One region of the Lactobacillus kefiranofaciens genome, then DNA from elsewhere that is predicted to be linked to it. Evidence: riboswitches for the same ligand, from Rfam matches in the RefSeq annotation. Region 1 holds a riboswitch; the other holds the start of a gene.

The links. A riboswitch is a leader RNA that binds a small molecule or an ion and turns the genes downstream of it on or off. The one in region 1 is predicted to bind magnesium.
Region 2: linked by a shared signal. The riboswitch ahead of mgtA (magnesium-translocating P-type ATPase) and the one ahead of mgtA (magnesium-translocating P-type ATPase) in region 1 are both predicted to bind magnesium.

What each region holds. Positions count from the first base shown of each region.
Region 1 is NZ_CP061341.1:374,351-383,050, reverse strand. It holds gene mgtA (magnesium-translocating P-type ATPase) at 1-1,994, opposite strand, end outside; M-box (ykoK) riboswitch at 2,073-2,240, opposite strand; gene ICI50_RS01915 (RNA-guided endonuclease InsQ/TnpB family protein) at 2,474-3,808, shown strand; gene ICI50_RS01910 (AAA family ATPase) at 4,036-4,971, opposite strand; gene ICI50_RS01905 (2,3-bisphosphoglycerate-dependent phosphoglycerate mutase) at 5,079-5,756, opposite strand; gene ICI50_RS01900 (hypothetical protein) at 5,769-5,951, opposite strand; gene ICI50_RS01895 (cation diffusion facilitator family transporter) at 5,960-6,859, opposite strand; gene ICI50_RS01890 (histidine phosphatase family protein) at 6,921-7,601, opposite strand; partial or broken gene ICI50_RS01885 (sulfite exporter TauE/SafE family protein) at 7,644-8,397, opposite strand; gene ICI50_RS01880 (HAD family hydrolase) at 8,470-8,700, shown strand, end outside.
Region 2 is NZ_CP061341.1:255,544-264,243, reverse strand. It holds gene metG (methionine--tRNA ligase) at 1-434, opposite strand, end outside; gene mgtA (magnesium-translocating P-type ATPase) at 532-3,195, opposite strand; M-box (ykoK) riboswitch at 3,279-3,442, opposite strand; gene ICI50_RS01280 (TPM domain-containing protein) at 3,494-4,135, opposite strand; gene ICI50_RS01275 (deoxycytidylate deaminase) at 4,092-4,571, opposite strand; gene trpS (tryptophan--tRNA ligase) at 4,592-5,614, opposite strand; gene ICI50_RS01265 (SOS response-associated peptidase family protein) at 5,733-6,329, shown strand; tRNA gene ICI50_RS01260 (tRNA-Gly) at 6,372-6,442, shown strand; gene ICI50_RS01255 (CPBP family intramembrane glutamic endopeptidase) at 6,503-7,165, opposite strand; gene greA (transcription elongation factor GreA) at 7,244-7,705, opposite strand; gene ICI50_RS01245 (Hsp20/alpha crystallin family protein) at 7,927-8,352, shown strand; gene ICI50_RS01240 (C1 family peptidase) at 8,492-8,700, shown strand, end outside.

The DNA.
Region 1 (8,700 bases):
TGAACTGCTCTTTCCAAGATTCGTAAATCTTTATGAAGCAAAATAATATCTGCAGATTTTTTAGCGATATCCACAGCCGTGTCCACAGAAATTGAAACATCGGCAGCCTTCATAGCTGGAGCATCATTAATACCATCACCCATGTAAGCTACGGTGTGCCCATCTTCTCTCAATACTTTAATAATCTTGGCCTTTTGCTGTGGTGATAGCTTAACGAAAACATCGCATTCTTGCACTATCTTCTTTAATTCAGCTGTAGTTTTATTTTCAAGTTCTTTACCTTGGTATACTTTATCAATATTCAGACCTACTTGCGCACCAACATTTCTCGTTACAGCTTCATTATCACCAGTCAGAATCTTAACTGTAATTCCATCTTGTTTTAAAGCATCCAATGCCTCCTTAGCACTATCCTTTGGTGGATCAAGGAATGCTAAAAATCCGGCGAGAATCAATTCTTTTTCATCGGCTACACTAAATTCACCAACAGGAGCTGGATTTTTCTTGTAAGCAAGCAAAATAACTCTAAGACCATCACGATTCATTTCATCAATCTTGTCTAAAATCTCTTTTCGCTGCGCTTCATCTAACGGTTTGATCTCCCCATCCTTTTCTACTCTATTAGAACATGCCAACATTTCTTCCGCAGCACCCTTAGTTACTAATAGATGCTCATTTTTCTTATTTTTAACAACTACACTCATCCGCCGACGTTTAAAATCAAAAGGAATTTCATCAATTTTTTGATAATTTTGCTTAATATTGTTAGTGTCTAATTCATCATCAGCTACATCAATAATAGCCTTATCCATCAAATCTTTCATGCCTGTTTGATAGTAACTGTTTAAAAAAGATAATTCCAAGACCTTCGGTTTTTCTTCTAAATTCAAATTGTAGTGACGTTCAAGCACAACTTTATCTTGGGTTAATGTTCCCGTCTTATCAGTACACAAAATATCAGCTGAACCAAAGTTTTGAATAGAACTCATTCTTTTAACGATCGTTTCATGCTTAGCCATCTCTACAGAGCCTTTAACTAGGTTACTAGTAACAATCACTGGCAGCATTTCTGGCGTTAAACCAACTGCAGTTGCAATTGCAAAGATTAAAGCATTTAACCAATCACCCTTGGTCAATCCATTAATTAAGAAAACTAATGGCGCAATCACCGCAGTCATCGTTAACAGAATTTTAGAGATATTTTTAATTCCAATATCAAATGTAGTTTCTTTGTTTTTATTTTTAGCTAAACTACGAGCTAAATTGCCAAAGACAGTTTGATCGCCTGTCGCAAAAACAACGCCCATCCCCGATCCAGAAACAATATTAGTTCCTTCATACAAAACATTAGGATAATCCAAGTAACTATCTTCATCTTCCGGTTTTTGATCGGCAATTTTTTCTACAGGATTAGATTCACCATTAAGTGAGCTAGCAGAACAGAATAAGTCCTTACTACGCAACAATAGTAAGTCTGCCGGTACTAAATCACCTGCAGTTAAATTAATAATATCGCCGACTACTACCCCTTTAGTTGGTAATTCCTGATCTTTCTCGTCTCTTCTAATATTGGTTGTTACTGAAACCATATTCAAAAGACTTTCGACAGCATCACTTGTTCTAACGTTTTGAACAAAACTAGTAATTCCTGAAATCAAAATCATGACCAACATAATAATCACTGTACTCAAATCTTTTTGATTAGTTGGTACGAAAACATAATCAGTGAAAAAAGATAGAGTTGCTAAAATTACTAGCACTCCAGTAAAAGGTGTCAAAAAGGCATCAGCTAAAAAATGTAATTTAGGATGGTGTTCTTTGTTAGACACTTCATTAAACCCATCGCGTTCTAGCCTTTTACGCGCTTCACTAGCAGTTAAGCCATTAACAGAAGCTCCTAATTCTGTTAACACCTTACTTTTATCCTCTCTAGCAATCCGTTTAGCTAAAGTCGCATCTGTTACCACACGATCTTTAGAGTTGATTTTCAGCATTCTAATCTCTCCCTCTAAAAAATCGGCAAACAAACAAAAAGGCCAACGCAAAAACTGCATTGGTCTTAATTATCAAGCGATTTATACTCGTCGTTCAGTTTTAACACTACGTAACGTGAAGTCTGTTCAACTAGCTGACTGGGGAAAGCCTTAACTCGACAGTGCCTGTTTAACCCGTTGGCATCTCTGGATGTTGCTGGGCGTCAGCGTATATTTACGTAGGAGTCTCACCTAACAGTTCATTTGCTTTAATTATTTTTAACAATGCTAGGGTAAGACAAAAAAATATTCTAATCAACCTCTTTAAATAAATCTTTAAAATTTTAATGAAAATAGCCCTATCCATCCCCGTATTTTAATGCGGGGATGGATAGGGCTCAAGCTGACCCTTAGGTCAGCTTTTTTTATTATAATTTAGAGACATATGTTCCCTTTTCCGGTAAAATATAAATATTAAATCTACGAGGAGGTGAAAAAATATGAAGAGAATGAGTAGTTTGGCTTGTCACTTCGGCATTAAGTTGCGCTTTTATCCTAGTTCCAAGCAGAAGAAAATCATTAAACTAAACTATGATGCTCAACGCTTTGTCTACAACTCTTATGTAGGACGCAATCGGACTAATTATCATGCTCGACGTTTCTTAGCTAGTAGACAGTGCCAAGCGATGCCTTTTGTTTTTTCTGCTCTTAATCGCTATGAAACTGAGTTGGCAGAAACAGTGGCCGCTAATAACGAACTGCTGGCTAAGCCCAAGAATATCCGCAATGCTTACAGCTTCTTACGCGTTAAAGAAATAGATAGTCTAGCGCTGGCTAATACAATTCAAAACTATCAGAAGGCTTGGAACAACTACCGCAAGATCGGACATGGAATACCGACTTTCCACAAGAAACGCAGCGACTGGTCATACCAAACCAACTGCCAATATCCTAAGCAGCTTGAAGCTTATCTTGATAATGGAACTGCTAAGTTTATCGATGACAAACACGTTAAATTGCCTAAGCTGGGCGTTGTCCGCATTGCTGGTTTTAGAAAATTAATTGAAGCTCGTTTGCTTAATCATATTCCGACAAGAATTGGCACAGTGACGATCAAAAAGATCGCTGATAATCAGTTTTATTTATCAATGCAGCTAGGCAGTGACGTATCTTTTGTCAAAGACCTGCCTAAAACGCAGAGTCAAATTGGCATTGATCTCAATCTTGATAATTTCTTGACTGAATCAAACGGGGCTATGGTGGCTAATCCACGCTTTTACCGCAAAGCTAAAAAGAAGCTTGCCCATGCTCAACGCGTGCTCTCTCGCAGACAAAGACGAGCTAAGCAAGAAGGACGCAATTTGCGGACGGCAAGCAACTATCAGAAGCAGCGTCTGGCAGTTGCTAAACTGCACGACAAGATTCGCAGACAACGTGCAGACTTCTTACAAACACTCTCAACTGCATTAATCAAAAACCACGATTTAGTAGTTGCCGAGGAGTTAAGAAGCAAGAACTTGTTAAAGAATCATGCCTTATCTCAAGCAATCTCTGATGTTGGCTGGCGCAGCTTTCTTAACATGCTGGCTTATAAGGCTCAGCTATATGGCAAAGAATTCCTGACTATTGATCCTAAATACACCACTCAGCGCTGTCATGCTTGTGGCAGTATTATGGGACAAAATGGCTATCGAAAATTAACGCTTAGGGATCGGGAATGGGCTTGCCCGATGTGTCATACACATCATATCCGCGATTGGAATGCGGCAATAAACATCTTGGAAAAAGGACAAAAGCTGTGGCAGAATCCTAAGACAAAAGAAAAAGCAGCCTAAAAAAATTGCAGTCCGTTAGCAACTCACGGACTTAAAAGGCTTTGGTAATTAGGCGACCTCTGCTGGCAATAGTTGCAAGATTATCGTCGGCAAGTCAAGCCTGTATCTAAGCAAGCTGGTGTTCTGGTTAGCGCAAGCTAACGAGCCACCAAGCCTCAGAATTTATTCTGGGGTAGTTGACGAAAACTAAAAAACTTATTCACATTATCTGTGAATAAGTCAATTTTTTACCAAATATGAAGCAACCTGGTTGAATCTAGCTTGCTTAAATTGAATTGATGCACGTGCTGCTTAGGATTCTCTGGAAATTCCTTAACAAAATCAGCCACGTTGTAAAGGCCAGTTTCATATGTCCAAACTCCCTTTACTTTTCTAATCGGATCCAGCATCTCATTTCTAATTGGATATGCCGAAATCAAAAAATGCTTGTGGTGGAACTTGAAAACAAAGTACGGCAGCTTGAACTGCTTAACTGCTTCTTCTTCCGTTTTTGCAATGGAGACTACATTGCGATACGTGCCGTATTTTTCAGTAAATTTATTATTAAATGAAAAATAGAAGTTCGAGATATGCACATGTGGAAAATCCTCTTCATCCACTTTATCCGGCACAGCAATCACATGTGAGTACCGATCTAAATTGCTTTCTCTTTGTGATAAAGCATGTTCCATCTGATTAGGAACGATCTTGTGAGCCCAATATGGCACCTCAGGATGTGCTTCATATGAATGATACATCTGCTTAACTACTTCTGGCTTCACCCAGTCATAGTGCATTCTGGTTTGATTGCGTTTAAGCAGACTCTCCAAAGTGTTGTGCTGCATTAAATCCACAACAAAACACTCATAATGATACTTATCTACCCATGGCTTAAAATGTTCAATTGCACTAGGAACGATATGCGTCCCATCCACAATCACGGTTTCACCATGTTCCATTTTGTGTTCAACAAGGTGATCCACCATTTGCTCAGTACGCACGGTTACGTGCCGCGGAATAACTTGGTGTAAAACATCCGCGTCCTCTTGATAATAAACTGTCAAATCTGCCAATAGTAGCCTAATATGATCACGGCTGATCGCATAAGGCGTTAAGTGATGGCGAGCAATAAAAGAAGATTTACCGGAGCCAGGTGCACCTCGTAATAAAAATAATTTACGCATTGCCTACTACTCCAAACTAAATATACTTGAAATCATTATTGATTTTACCATAGATGGATAGAAATCATTATTAAGAGTATTAAAAAAATGCACCGTAGTGCATTTTTTTAGCGTAAAATTTCTTTTTTAATAATATTTAATTGATCATCCATTGTATAAACAATCGGTTCTGCATTCGGCACCTCAAGTTTTACAATATCATGGTCATTAATCTGCTCTAGTTTTTTGATTAAAGCACGCAAACTAGAGCCATGAGCCACGATCAATTGATCTTCACCGTTCATTAGCCTACTAGCAATATGGTCATGATAATATGGCATTAAGCGATTTTGCGTTTGATGCAAGCTTTCTGCACGCGGCATTAAATGTTGGTCACACAACTTGTAACGCCGATCAATAATGGGCGAGCCTTGTGCGGGTGGCACCGAATCAAAACCCCGCCGCCACAGTAAGACTTGTTCTACACCAAAGACTTTGCGCGAGATATCTTTGTTAAGACCTCTAAGAGCACCATAGTGACGTTCATTCAGCCGCCATGTCTTAGTCATCGGCAGCCATAATAAATTGCAGGTCTCGGCAACAATATTAGCCGTAACAATAGCCCGTGACAAAACGGAAGTATGGATATGCGTAGGAGCAAAATCTGAGATAGTATTAATCAATTCACCCGCTTGTCTGGCCTGCTCTTCACCTTTTTTAGTTAATGGAACATCATTCCAGCCTGTATAAACGTTGGCGGCATTGGCTACACTTTCGCCATGCCGAACTAATACTAATTTTGCCATTCTAAGATTCCTTTATTTGATTAAACTTCTGACAATCATTACAATTCCGCCGATAGTAAAAATAATACCCAAAATCATAAAGGCTGCAATGCCAAACTTATTATTGGGTTGGTGGCGCCTGTTAAAAGCATAGGACATATCATAAATTCCCATGATTAAAACGATTACTGCTGTAAAAATATTAACATTAAACATTTTTTCACCTAATTTTCGTTATTGCCACGGCCAGGAACAATCATCTTATCATTACGTCCGCGTTCGCATTCTGCCTGCAAAGTAACGTGATTGATGCCCAGTTCTTGCTTAAGCTTTTTACCAATTTTTTGATATAAGTTCTCCAATTCATCCGCATGCAAATTGCGATCCACATTGATATGGGCGTCCATCATGATGAAATCGTCACTATAGCGCCAAACATGGACGTGGTGAATATTTTGGACGACTGGAAAAGATAAAACAATTTTATTCACTTCAGCTAAGTCAACATCAGGATTAGACTCCATCAAGACGTTGGCCGCCTTCATCGTAATCTCGTAAGCTTCATGCAAAACAAACAGCGAAACCAAAATGGTTAAAACCGGGTCAAGCCAAGTCACATTCCAAAAGTAAATGAAAACCGCACCGATTACTACGGCAACACTGGATAAAGCATCGCTCAACATATGAATAAAAGTAGAGCGAACATTTAGATTGCCCTTTGCATCTCGATGCATCGCCAACATTGAAATTACATTAGCTAACAGACCAATAATGGAAACCACTAGCATGATTCCGCCATGAATATGTTCCGGCTTCCAGAAGCGCTGGATTGCTTCCACAAACAATACAACACTAATGACAATTAGGATAACCCCGTTAGTAAAAGCAGCCAAGATCTCGGCTCGATCATAGCCAAAAGTTTTCTTAGTATTGCGACTTCTTCTACTAATCAAATGAGCTACAAAGGACAAGATAATTGCCCCGACATCACTCAGGTTGTGCACCGCATCTGACAGCAATGCTAATGAACCTGACAAAATACCACCCAAAAATTCAGCGATGGTAATAACAACATTTAGCAATGTGACAAACACATAGCGTTTAGTTGTATGATCTTTATTCATAAATATTTTCCTCTCGTTATCAGTGTACCAAAAAAGGCCCCGCTTATGCAGTAGGACTTTTCTATAGTTTATTCGCATCCATATTGTAATCAACAATCTCAAATTTGCCATTGTCATGCAAGATACCACGAGTAACGCTACCATTATTAGGAAAAAGAATGTCGTGGTTGCCATCGCTTTGATCCCAGTACTTGATTGCGAGTGTCTTAATAAAATCGCCGTGGCTGACTAACAACACTCTTTGTTCATTCTTAGTCAAATCGCCTAAAACTTGAATTGCGCGGACCATTCTTTCATCAAGTTCATCTTTATCTTCAGCCAAATGACGGGGATCTGCCTTTTTAGTAGCCTCACGGAATTTGCGCAAACCCACTTGATTGATAATTTTGGCAACATCATCTTCATGTCCTATGCCTGCTGCCATTGCGACTTGATCCCAGGTTTTATTAATATCGTCACCCTCAAAAGTACCAAAGAAGACTTCCCGAAACTCAGGCAGCTTTCTGATCTTGCCAATATCTGAAACCACATTAGCATTCTTCATCAAGTGAACGGTATCAATTGCTCTCTTTAGGTCCGATGAATACATGTTATCAAAATGCACCTGACTCAAAGCACTAGCTGTTCTCTTTAAATCATTAATCCCCTTAACAGTTAAAGGAGAATCGCACCAGCCTTGCACCTTATTCAATTGATTAAACATCGTCTCACCGTGGCGAACTAAATAAACTTCTGTTGCCATTAAATTCTCACTCCCTTTGCATTACTAAATATTGTATCAAATTTAGCGCAGATACGCTGTATAAAAGAAGTAGCCAGCTTGAATAAATGCTAAAGTCGCAATAAAAATCCTAACCGGTTTTTCGGGTACATGACGTAAAATGATAGGCCCAATGTAGCCACCAATAAACATTCCGATTGCTAGGGGAATAGCCTGCAGCCAATAAATGTGCGAGGTAAAGATATAGATAATAAGAGCAACTAGGTTGGCGAAACCACAAATTACATTCTTAATCGCGTTAATGACAATAAATTTTTCACCAGCAATATAGGTTAACAATACTAAGACAATGACGCCACCAGCTGCACCAAAATAGCCTGTATAAGCACCCATGATTAGCAAGGCAATAAAGTAAAGAATCTTTAACCCAAGTGGCTGTTTTTTAGTATTCAGAACATGCTGCTGGCCTGAAACGATGATCATGATCCCAGAAAATGCAATGAAGAATGGCACCGCTTTTTCAAAAACACTAGAAGGAAAGGCAAGCAAAGCCATGCAGCCCATAATTGAACCGATAACGGTAAAAATGGTGTAGAACCAGACCTGTTTCCAATGTCCTTTCAATTCTTTAGTTGAAGAAATAGTCGCACCTAAGCTGTTCCAAATTAGCGCTGCGTCGTTAGTAACGTTGGCAAAAACTGGTGCCCACCGCCAATAAAACTGGGTATGAAGCTAGCGAGGCCATTGAAGCAATTGAAGATAACAATCCACCGGCCACGCCACCAATTAATAGAAATATTACTGTCCAAATCGTCATTTGCAAGCCCTTCCTTTAAGTTGTGTAGTTTATTATAATTTTTATGGTTATTAACGTAAAGGAAGTGATTAAATGTCCACATTTGATACATTAGTTTTTATCCCCGAAGGCAGCCTTTTAAATGAAAAGTTGGCCGAGAAAAACGCTTTGCGTCAAACTTTGAAGCAATACGACTTAGATTGGGGACCGGCAGAAAGGTTGAAATATACCAGCCTGCAAAAGCAATTCAAGATTTTGTCCCATAATGATCAGATTAATCTTGCCTTAACTACTTTTTTAAAAGAAAATCTTGAACAAACGCGC
Region 2 (8,700 bases), 120 kb from region 1:
TAAACTTCAGCTAATTGGGATTCAGTGAAGTATTCTTCATCTTCAACTGAGTACCAGCCAGTGTATTCGCCTAAGTAAATATCACCTTGTTTTAAAAGTTTTTCAAAAATCTTTTGGACAGCTACCACATGTTGCTTATCCGTAGTTCTAATGAACTTGTCGTAAGAAATATCCAGACTCTTCCATAATTTCTTATAAGAAGCAGCCATCTTATCTACGAATTCTTGTGGCTTGATGCCTTGTGCTTCGGCCTTTTGCTCAATCTTCAAGCCGTGCTCGTCAGTACCAGTCAAGAAGAAGGTATCATAGCCTTGACTGCGTTTGTAGTGGGCCATGGTGTCAGCTGCAATTGTCGTATAAGCATTACCGATAGTTAATCTACCAGAAGGATAGTAAATTGGGGTTGTAATATAAAAAGTATCTTTATCAGCCATTAATTGTCATACTCCTTTATTCGTCTAAAATATCTATTCTATCTTACCATGAAATCTAAAAAGGAATTGACCCAAATAAAGCCAATTCCTTCTTTAATTAAAATTTTTCTTTTTTCAAATATAACTTTTTCACCACGGTTGTCAGTAAAACATAAATAATTTCCAAAACCACCACAAACAATGAAAAACTTAACGGTAGCTGCATTAATCCTAGATTAGGACCTATATTAGAAGAAGGCAATGCACTGCCAAATAAGGCTAAAGCCAACGTGACCAAAAAAACAAGCGGTGTGGCGCGCTGTTTAAAGAATGGAAATCTCTCATCACGCAAAACATGAATTACCATTGACCGCGTCCACAGCGATTCTACAAAAATTCCTGAATAAAATAATGATACAAAGACCCAATGATGATAATTAGTTCCTACTAGATTAGGGCAAAACCAATAAAACATCCCCGCCATTGCAATAAAGTCAATAATCGCCGGAATTGGGCCAAAGTTCAACACAAATTTAGGCCACTTTTTAATTGACCACTTTTGCGGCTTTTTGACATAGTTCTTTGACACGCTATCAAATGGAATCGCTAAACAACTGATACTATATAACAGATTTAGGATTAATAGCTGCAAAGGCAATAATGGCAAAAATGGCAAAATCAGAGATGACACCACCATTGCAATCATGCTGCCAAAATTAGTTACTAAGAAGGTCTTGATATACTTCATCGTATTGGAAAAGACCTTCCTCCCCATGATGATCATTTCTTCAAGCAGTTGTAAGTCCTTCTGCTCAAAGACAATATCCGCGGACTCCTTAATGATATCTACCGCGTTATTCGACGTGATCATCACATCAGCAACATTCATCGCCAAAGCGTCCTTATTGCCATTGCCCATATAGCCAACGGTATGACCATTTTGCTTCAAGGCATTGATAATCTTAGTCCGCAACTCTGGTGTTAGACGCACGAAAATATCACATTTCTCTACAATTTCGGCCAATTCATTCGGCGTAGCTGCCTCAATTTGTTGACCGTCATACACCGTATCGACATTTAAGCCAACTTGTAAGGCAACTGCACGCGTAACGGCTTCATTGTCACCGGTAAAGATTTTGACATTCACATTATCGTTTTTCAGCTCCTGAAGAGCTTCTTTGGTACTTTCTTTAGGTGGATCCAGGTAAGCCAAATAACCGATGATCGTTAAATCAGTTTCATCTTTAGCAGAAAATTCTCCCACAGGAGCAGGATTAAGCTTATAACCGATTAATAATACGCGCAGACCATCATCATTTAATTCATTAATCTGATTTAAAATTTTCTTGCGCCAAGCTGCAGTTAGATCTTCAGTTTTACCATTTAGTTCAATCTTGCTAGAAATATCAAGCATCCCTTCTGCCGCACCTTTAGTTACCAATAAGTGCTGACCGTGATGCTCATCATTATCGACAACCACGACGCTCATTCTTTTACGAGTATAGTCAAATGGAATCTCATCGATCTTGTTATAGTCACGCTGAATTTCATTGACATCTAATTCATCTCCAGCCGCGTCAATGACCGCCTTATCAATTAAGCCCTTCATGCCCGTTTGATAATACGCATTCAAATATGAGAATTTCAAAATTCGTGGCGTTTCATCCATATCAAGATCATAGTGTCGCTCTAATACAACCTGATTCTGTGTCAATGTTCCTGTCTTATCAATACAAAAGACATCGGTCGAACCTAGATTCTGAATAGCATTCAATTGCTTCACCATGGCACCTTGCTTAGACATTTCAAGCGCACCCTTTTTCAAGTTGCTATTCACGATAATTGGCAAAACTTCCGGCGTTAATCCCACGGCAGCAGCCAAAGCGAAGACGAGACTTTCACCCCAATCTCCTTTAGTAAGACCATTAATAATAAATAATAGTGGCACTAAAATTGCGGTTGCAATAATCAAAATCTTCGCTAACTGCTTCATTTCACGATCGAATAAAGTAGTTTTCACCTTTTTGCGGGAAATTTCTTGTACTTTTTTGCCAAAAACGATGTTGTTGCCTACAGCAAAGATGATGCCACTGCCAGACCCAGAGACGACCGTTGTACCCTCATATAAAATATTGGGATAATTCAGATAATCAGCCAACATTTTCGGCTTCAGGGCTACGTTAGCCATTTTTTCGGCAGGCTCAGGATCACCATCTAGATAACTAGAAGAACAGAAGAGGTCTTTACTCGTCAATAACTTCATATCCGCTGGGATCATATCACCAGCCGACAGGTTAATCACGTCTCCTACTACAACCTCATCGGTAGGCAGTTCCACGTTGTCGCCATCACGACGAATGTTAGTAGTGACTGAAACCATATCAAGCAATTTTTCCGTAACTTTGGCAATTCTAATTTTTTGAACAAAATTAACCACTACTGAAATAATCAATAGGACTGCCATGACAATGACTGTATCTACGTTATCGCCTTGCGGCACTAAGATATAACTGGTAAACAAAGTGGCCAACGTCAAGATAATCAGCACTACTGTAAATGGCGTAGCGATTGATTCCCAGAATAAGCGCCATTTCGACGCGTTAACATTGTTTCTTATCTCGTTTTTGCCATATTCTTTTCTATTTTCTTCAGCCTTATTGGTGGAAAGCCCTTCTGCACTAGCTTGCAACCTCGCTAGCGTCTCACTACGCGATTCACGAGCAATCTGTTGAATTCTACGAATGTCGACATTCAAGCGCTTTTTACTAGCTGCTTTTAACATTCTTTGCCCCTCTCATTCAGATTGACAAGCAAACAAAAAAGCCACCTGCTATTACTGCAGGTGACTCAACGCCAAACAAGGCTTTGTCATACTCATCGTTCAGTTTTAACACTACGTGACGTAAGCACATGCTAGCTATCTGGATCTCGCCTTAAATCGACGACACCTATTTAACCCGTTGGCATCTCTGGATGTTTCTGGGCGATAGCGTGTGTTCACGTAGGAGTCTCACCTAACAGTTTTTTCGCTAACTATATCTATAAAAAGTGTAAGGATTAAGCCACAATAAGTCAAGCCGTTATTTAGGTGAAGATATATTGCGGTGACCAAATTTCTTTAGCACATAGACGATCCCCATGATTAAAAATGCTAGTGCCAAGGCAATAGGTAAGGCTACGCTATGCGGATGCGAAATCTTATTTTGTTCCGCACTAGTTAAATCATATTTGTCCAATGCATATTGATATTGCTGGTCAACCCGGGTAGCACAAGCGCGAAAGACAAAACGCAAGCCTTCATTAAAAGTATTTTTATTATTGCTGCGCAATTTATTAACTTCAGCACGCAAAATATTGGCTCTGGTATCAGCCGTAAAGGCACCATGCAAATCTTTAGTAGAAAAAATTTGCACATTGCGCTTTTTGCCCTTTTGTCCTACTACAATAAAAACACTACGTTTAGAGTGATCTAATGCCTTCGGTGTTAGCTTGTTCAAACGCTTAACCGTGATCACCGTGATCTGTGGCTGCTCTTTAGTTTGAAAGTAACGATTATTCTTTTCGGTAATTAATGTCTTAGTCTCTTTATTTAATAAGTGGAGATTATCTTCAATATTGTCCTGGATAAAACCAGTAGTAGTTAAAAATACTGCTACTAAGCCAACCAGCCAAAGTAGACTAATTTTCGTCTTCTTCAAGTTTATGAGCCAGGCTTTCCACATATTTGCGATCGATCTTAATTTGTTCATATGGTACCCCACAATCATGAAGCAGCTGCATTGCCAGAGGATTGTCACGATAATCAAAATAATAATTGATCTCTTTCACGCCTGCTTGCAATAATGACTTGCAGCAATTATAACAAGGAAAATGCGTGACGTAGATCTCGGTATTTTCTGTAGAAACGCCAAACTTGGCACATTGAATAATTGCATTCATTTCTGAATGAATTGTTCTTACACAGTGACCATCCACCATTTGGTGACCAACATCATCGCAATGCGGCTGCCCGGAAACGGAACCATTATAGCCCGTACCGATAATGCGATTGCCCTTTACTAAGACGCTCCCCACTAAAGCTCGATTACAGGTAGACCGCTGGGCAATCACCAAGGCTTGCATCATAAAATATTGTTTCCAAGGAATTCGATCATGCATGACTTTACCTCAACTCGATCTTATCTATTCTTAAAATAGTTCAAACCAATCGCATCACGAACTTGCTCTAAAGTAGCGTTAGCAACTTGGTTGGCCTTCTTTGAGCCTTCTAAGAGCATTTCATAAACTGCATCTTCATCTTGAGCAAACTTCTCACGGCGTTCACGAATTGGTGCTAGTTCTGCTTCTAAAACCTTATTCAAATAGCGCTTGATCTTTACATCACCTAAGCCGCCCTTTTGGTATTCGGCCTTAAGTTCAGCTACCTTGTCCTTATCTGGATCAAAGACATCGAGATAAGTGAAGACAGTGTTGCCTTCTACCTTGCCTGGATCTTCTACATGAACGTGGTCAGGATCAGTGAACATAGACATAACTTTCTTTTGAACGGTCTTGGCATCGTCTGATAAGTAAATGCAATTGCCTAATGATTTGGACATCTTAGCGTTGCCATCAAGACCTGGCAGACGACCTTGACCCTTAGGTGGGAAGTAGCCCTTAGGTCCTACTAAAACGTCGGTCTTGTAAACTCGATTGAAGGTTCTGACAATTTCACGTGTTTGTTCCAGCATTGGCTCTTGATCATCCCCAACTGGAATAACAGTCGCCTTAAATGCAGTAATATCAGCTGCTTGAGAAACTGGATAGTTCAAAAAGCCAACAGGAATAGAATCCTTGAAATCCTTTTGCTTAATTTCAGTCTTAACGGTTGGATTTCTTTCCAAACGTGCAACCGTTACTAAGTCCATGTAGTAAGCAGTTAATTCAAACAAAGCTGGGATTTGGGATTGAACATAGATCGTTGATTTTTCTGGGTCAAGACCAACGGCCAAATAGTCTAATGCTACTTGAACTAAAGAATTGCGAATCTTTTCAGGATTGCGGGCATTATCGGTTAAAGCCTGCGTATCCGCGATCATGATATAAGGATCGTATTTACCTGAATTTTGTAATTTTACTCGATTCTTTAAGGAGCCAATATAATGTCCAATGTGGAGCTTACCAGTAGGACGATCTCCCGTTAATAAAATTCCTTTTGCCATAAATTTTGCTCTTCTCTATCTAATAAATTCTTATTTTTTCATTATAAAGTCGTTTAATCACTTAATTTTAACAAAAAATAGGCTACTATTAAACTACCAGCAAAGAAAGGATTCCCTTATGTGTAACCAGTTTCGTCTAACTGACCTAAAACAAATTCAAAAATATCTTAAGCAAGATTTAGCCTTGCCATTAGTTGAACCAAAAATTGATGTAGAAGCTAAAGACATCTTCCCCAATCAGACGGCACCTGTTTTGCTTTTTCAAAATAATCAATTGCAATTAATCAATAAAAATTGGGGTTATCCTAGCCCGGTTGATGAGCATAAGCCTTTGTTTAATGCCAGAATTGAGCGTTTTTATGAAGCTAAGCCTTCAATGTGGGACCAGTCTTTTGCTAAACAGCGCTGCATTATCTTGACCAGCGAATTCTTTGAATATGCTAAAAAGACATACCAAGCATCAAACGGCAGAAAGTATCATGAACGCTACGGTTTTAAAACCGAGAATCCCATTACATTGATTGCAGGAATCTATGATCAAAACAATTTTGCCATGGTAACTACTGATCCTAACCAGGACATGCGACCAATCCATAATCGAATGCCCCTGGTCATTGAGCCTAATGAATTACGTCGCTGGCTTTTCCAAAACTTCACTAGCTTAATTGATCGACAAAATATTCACTTAACTGTTCAAAAACAAGCAAAAAAATAATTGGTTTCTTTAGCTAAAGCATGATAAAATAGAATTTGTATTGCGGGTATAGTTAAATGGTAGAACGACAGCTTCCCAAGCTGTAGATGCGGGTTCGATTCACGCTATCCGCTTTTTTTACAAAAATAAAAGGATGAGAATTAATTTTCTCATCCTTTTTGCTTGTCTAATTTTTAAATCATAATTACAGTTAACACACCACTGACAATAGCTAGGTACATTGGCATCCAAATGGTTTGCGTATAAAGATAGCTCCACGCATACAGCATGCCATACACGGCTTCTACTGCTAGCAGCAAGGGCGAACTCTGAAAATTCAACACGCTGAAAATAACCCCTGACACGATTATCCCCAAGATTGCTGCCTTTTTGGTATTAGTGCGAAAAGCATAATTAAACAAAAATCCAGTTGCTAAAAATTCATGCAAGATCGGCAAGATAATTCCTTGAGCCACAATTAGGAACCAAAACATATTGTTTGATTCATTTTTTAAATAAATTAACTCAAAGTCATAATAGCTAATCGCGTGATACGCCTGTAGATATGAGAGTGAAATTCGCGTGGCCGTGATTACTAAAGTAAGCAAGACAACTGTCGACATATTGCCCAGCCAAGGCAATTGAAAATCACGCGAGAAAAAGCGCTGCTCACGATTAAAACGATATATATAAAAAAGTAAAATCATTGCTGTAATTAGGCCGAATAAAATCAAGTCCCATATACGCAGCGGCGACTTCCTGGTGACTAATTTCACTACTGCAAATACCATCACATAGCCGATCAGATAAACTGCATAGCGAATAACATTGCCTTCTCTAGACTGTGGCGTATTCAAAGCCTTCACTCCTAATCTGAATTGTACCCTACAAAACCCATATTATACCAAAAAAGTACAGCTTATTGAATACATAGCCTATTTAACAGCTACAATCGTGACTTGATAGGCACCTGCTGGAGCTTCCACCTGGACCGTAGTACCAGCTTCTTTTTTCATAATGGCTTGACCTAAAGGCGAATCGAAGGAAACTTTTCCTTCAGCCAGATCAGCTTCCATTCGACCAACAATTTTATATTCTTCAGTTTCATCATCGTCATCAAACTTTAGAACAACGGTTTTGCCTAAATTAACCTTGCCATCATCTTCAGTCTCAACGATTTCGGCATATTTCAATTGCTTGCCTAAATAACGCAAACGACTTTGCAAGTGGCCTAAGTCCCGTTTAGCTTCCGTATATTCCGTATTTTCAGATAAATCACCTAAAGCCCGTGCAGCCTGCAGAATCTTAATTCTTCTTGGCCGATCCTTCTTCAAACGCGCAATTTCATCTTTAATTTGTTGATAGCCTTCCGGCGTCATTTTTTGAAAATATACCATAATAATTCACAATCTTCCTTTGATCATTATTATACAAAAGTTATCCATAAGAGTTAACCGTTGATTTAATAATCTTTTTATCTTTATTTAACACTATATGCTTCTGAGTGCTAAATAATTTAATTTTGCTGACAAACGACTACAATAATCAGTGTAAGGAAAAAGAGAACGAGTCCTTACGAGATAAGAAAGCAAATAAAAATGAAAGGAAGTTTTGTTATATGGCAAACGATATTATGAATCGTCGTAATGATATGATGGACGCAATGAACGACTGGTTTGGTTTTCCAAGAAATTTCTTTGATGACAGCGAAATTGAAAACATTATGCAATCTGATGTCGCAGAAAACGACAAGGACTACATGGTCAAGATTGATATGCCTGGCATGGACAAGAATAATATCAATGTTAGCTACAAAGATGGCGTCTTAAATGTTAGCGGCTCTAGAAAATCATTTAAGGACACTAGTGACAAAGATCACAACATTATTCATAAAGAGAGAAGCGAAGGCAGCATCTCAAGAAGCTACAGATTACCAAATGTAGTTGCAACTGACATCCATGCAAAGTATGATAATGGTGTATTGACCATCACTTTACCAAAGCAAACTGCTGGCAATGATGGCAATTCTATCCAAATTGATTAATTTATTAGATTATTGCAAGAAATCTAATAAGTGACGGATAAATTCTCTAAAGCGAGTTCAGTAATTGAACCTGCTTTTATTTTGGCTTAAAATAGAGTTAATTTAAGAAAAAATTAAAAAGAATAAAGGAGATTTTTAAATGGCTCATGAATTAACTGTGCAAGAACTAGAAAAGTTCTCTGCTGATTTTAATAAGAATCCTGAAAACCAAGTCGTTGCTCGTGCCGCTCAACGCAGTGGTGTACTCGAAGCTTCTTATAACGACCGCGTACAAAGCAAATTAACCCGTGTCTTCTCAACTGAATTAGATACCGATAATGTGACCAATCAAAAGCACTCAGGTCGTTG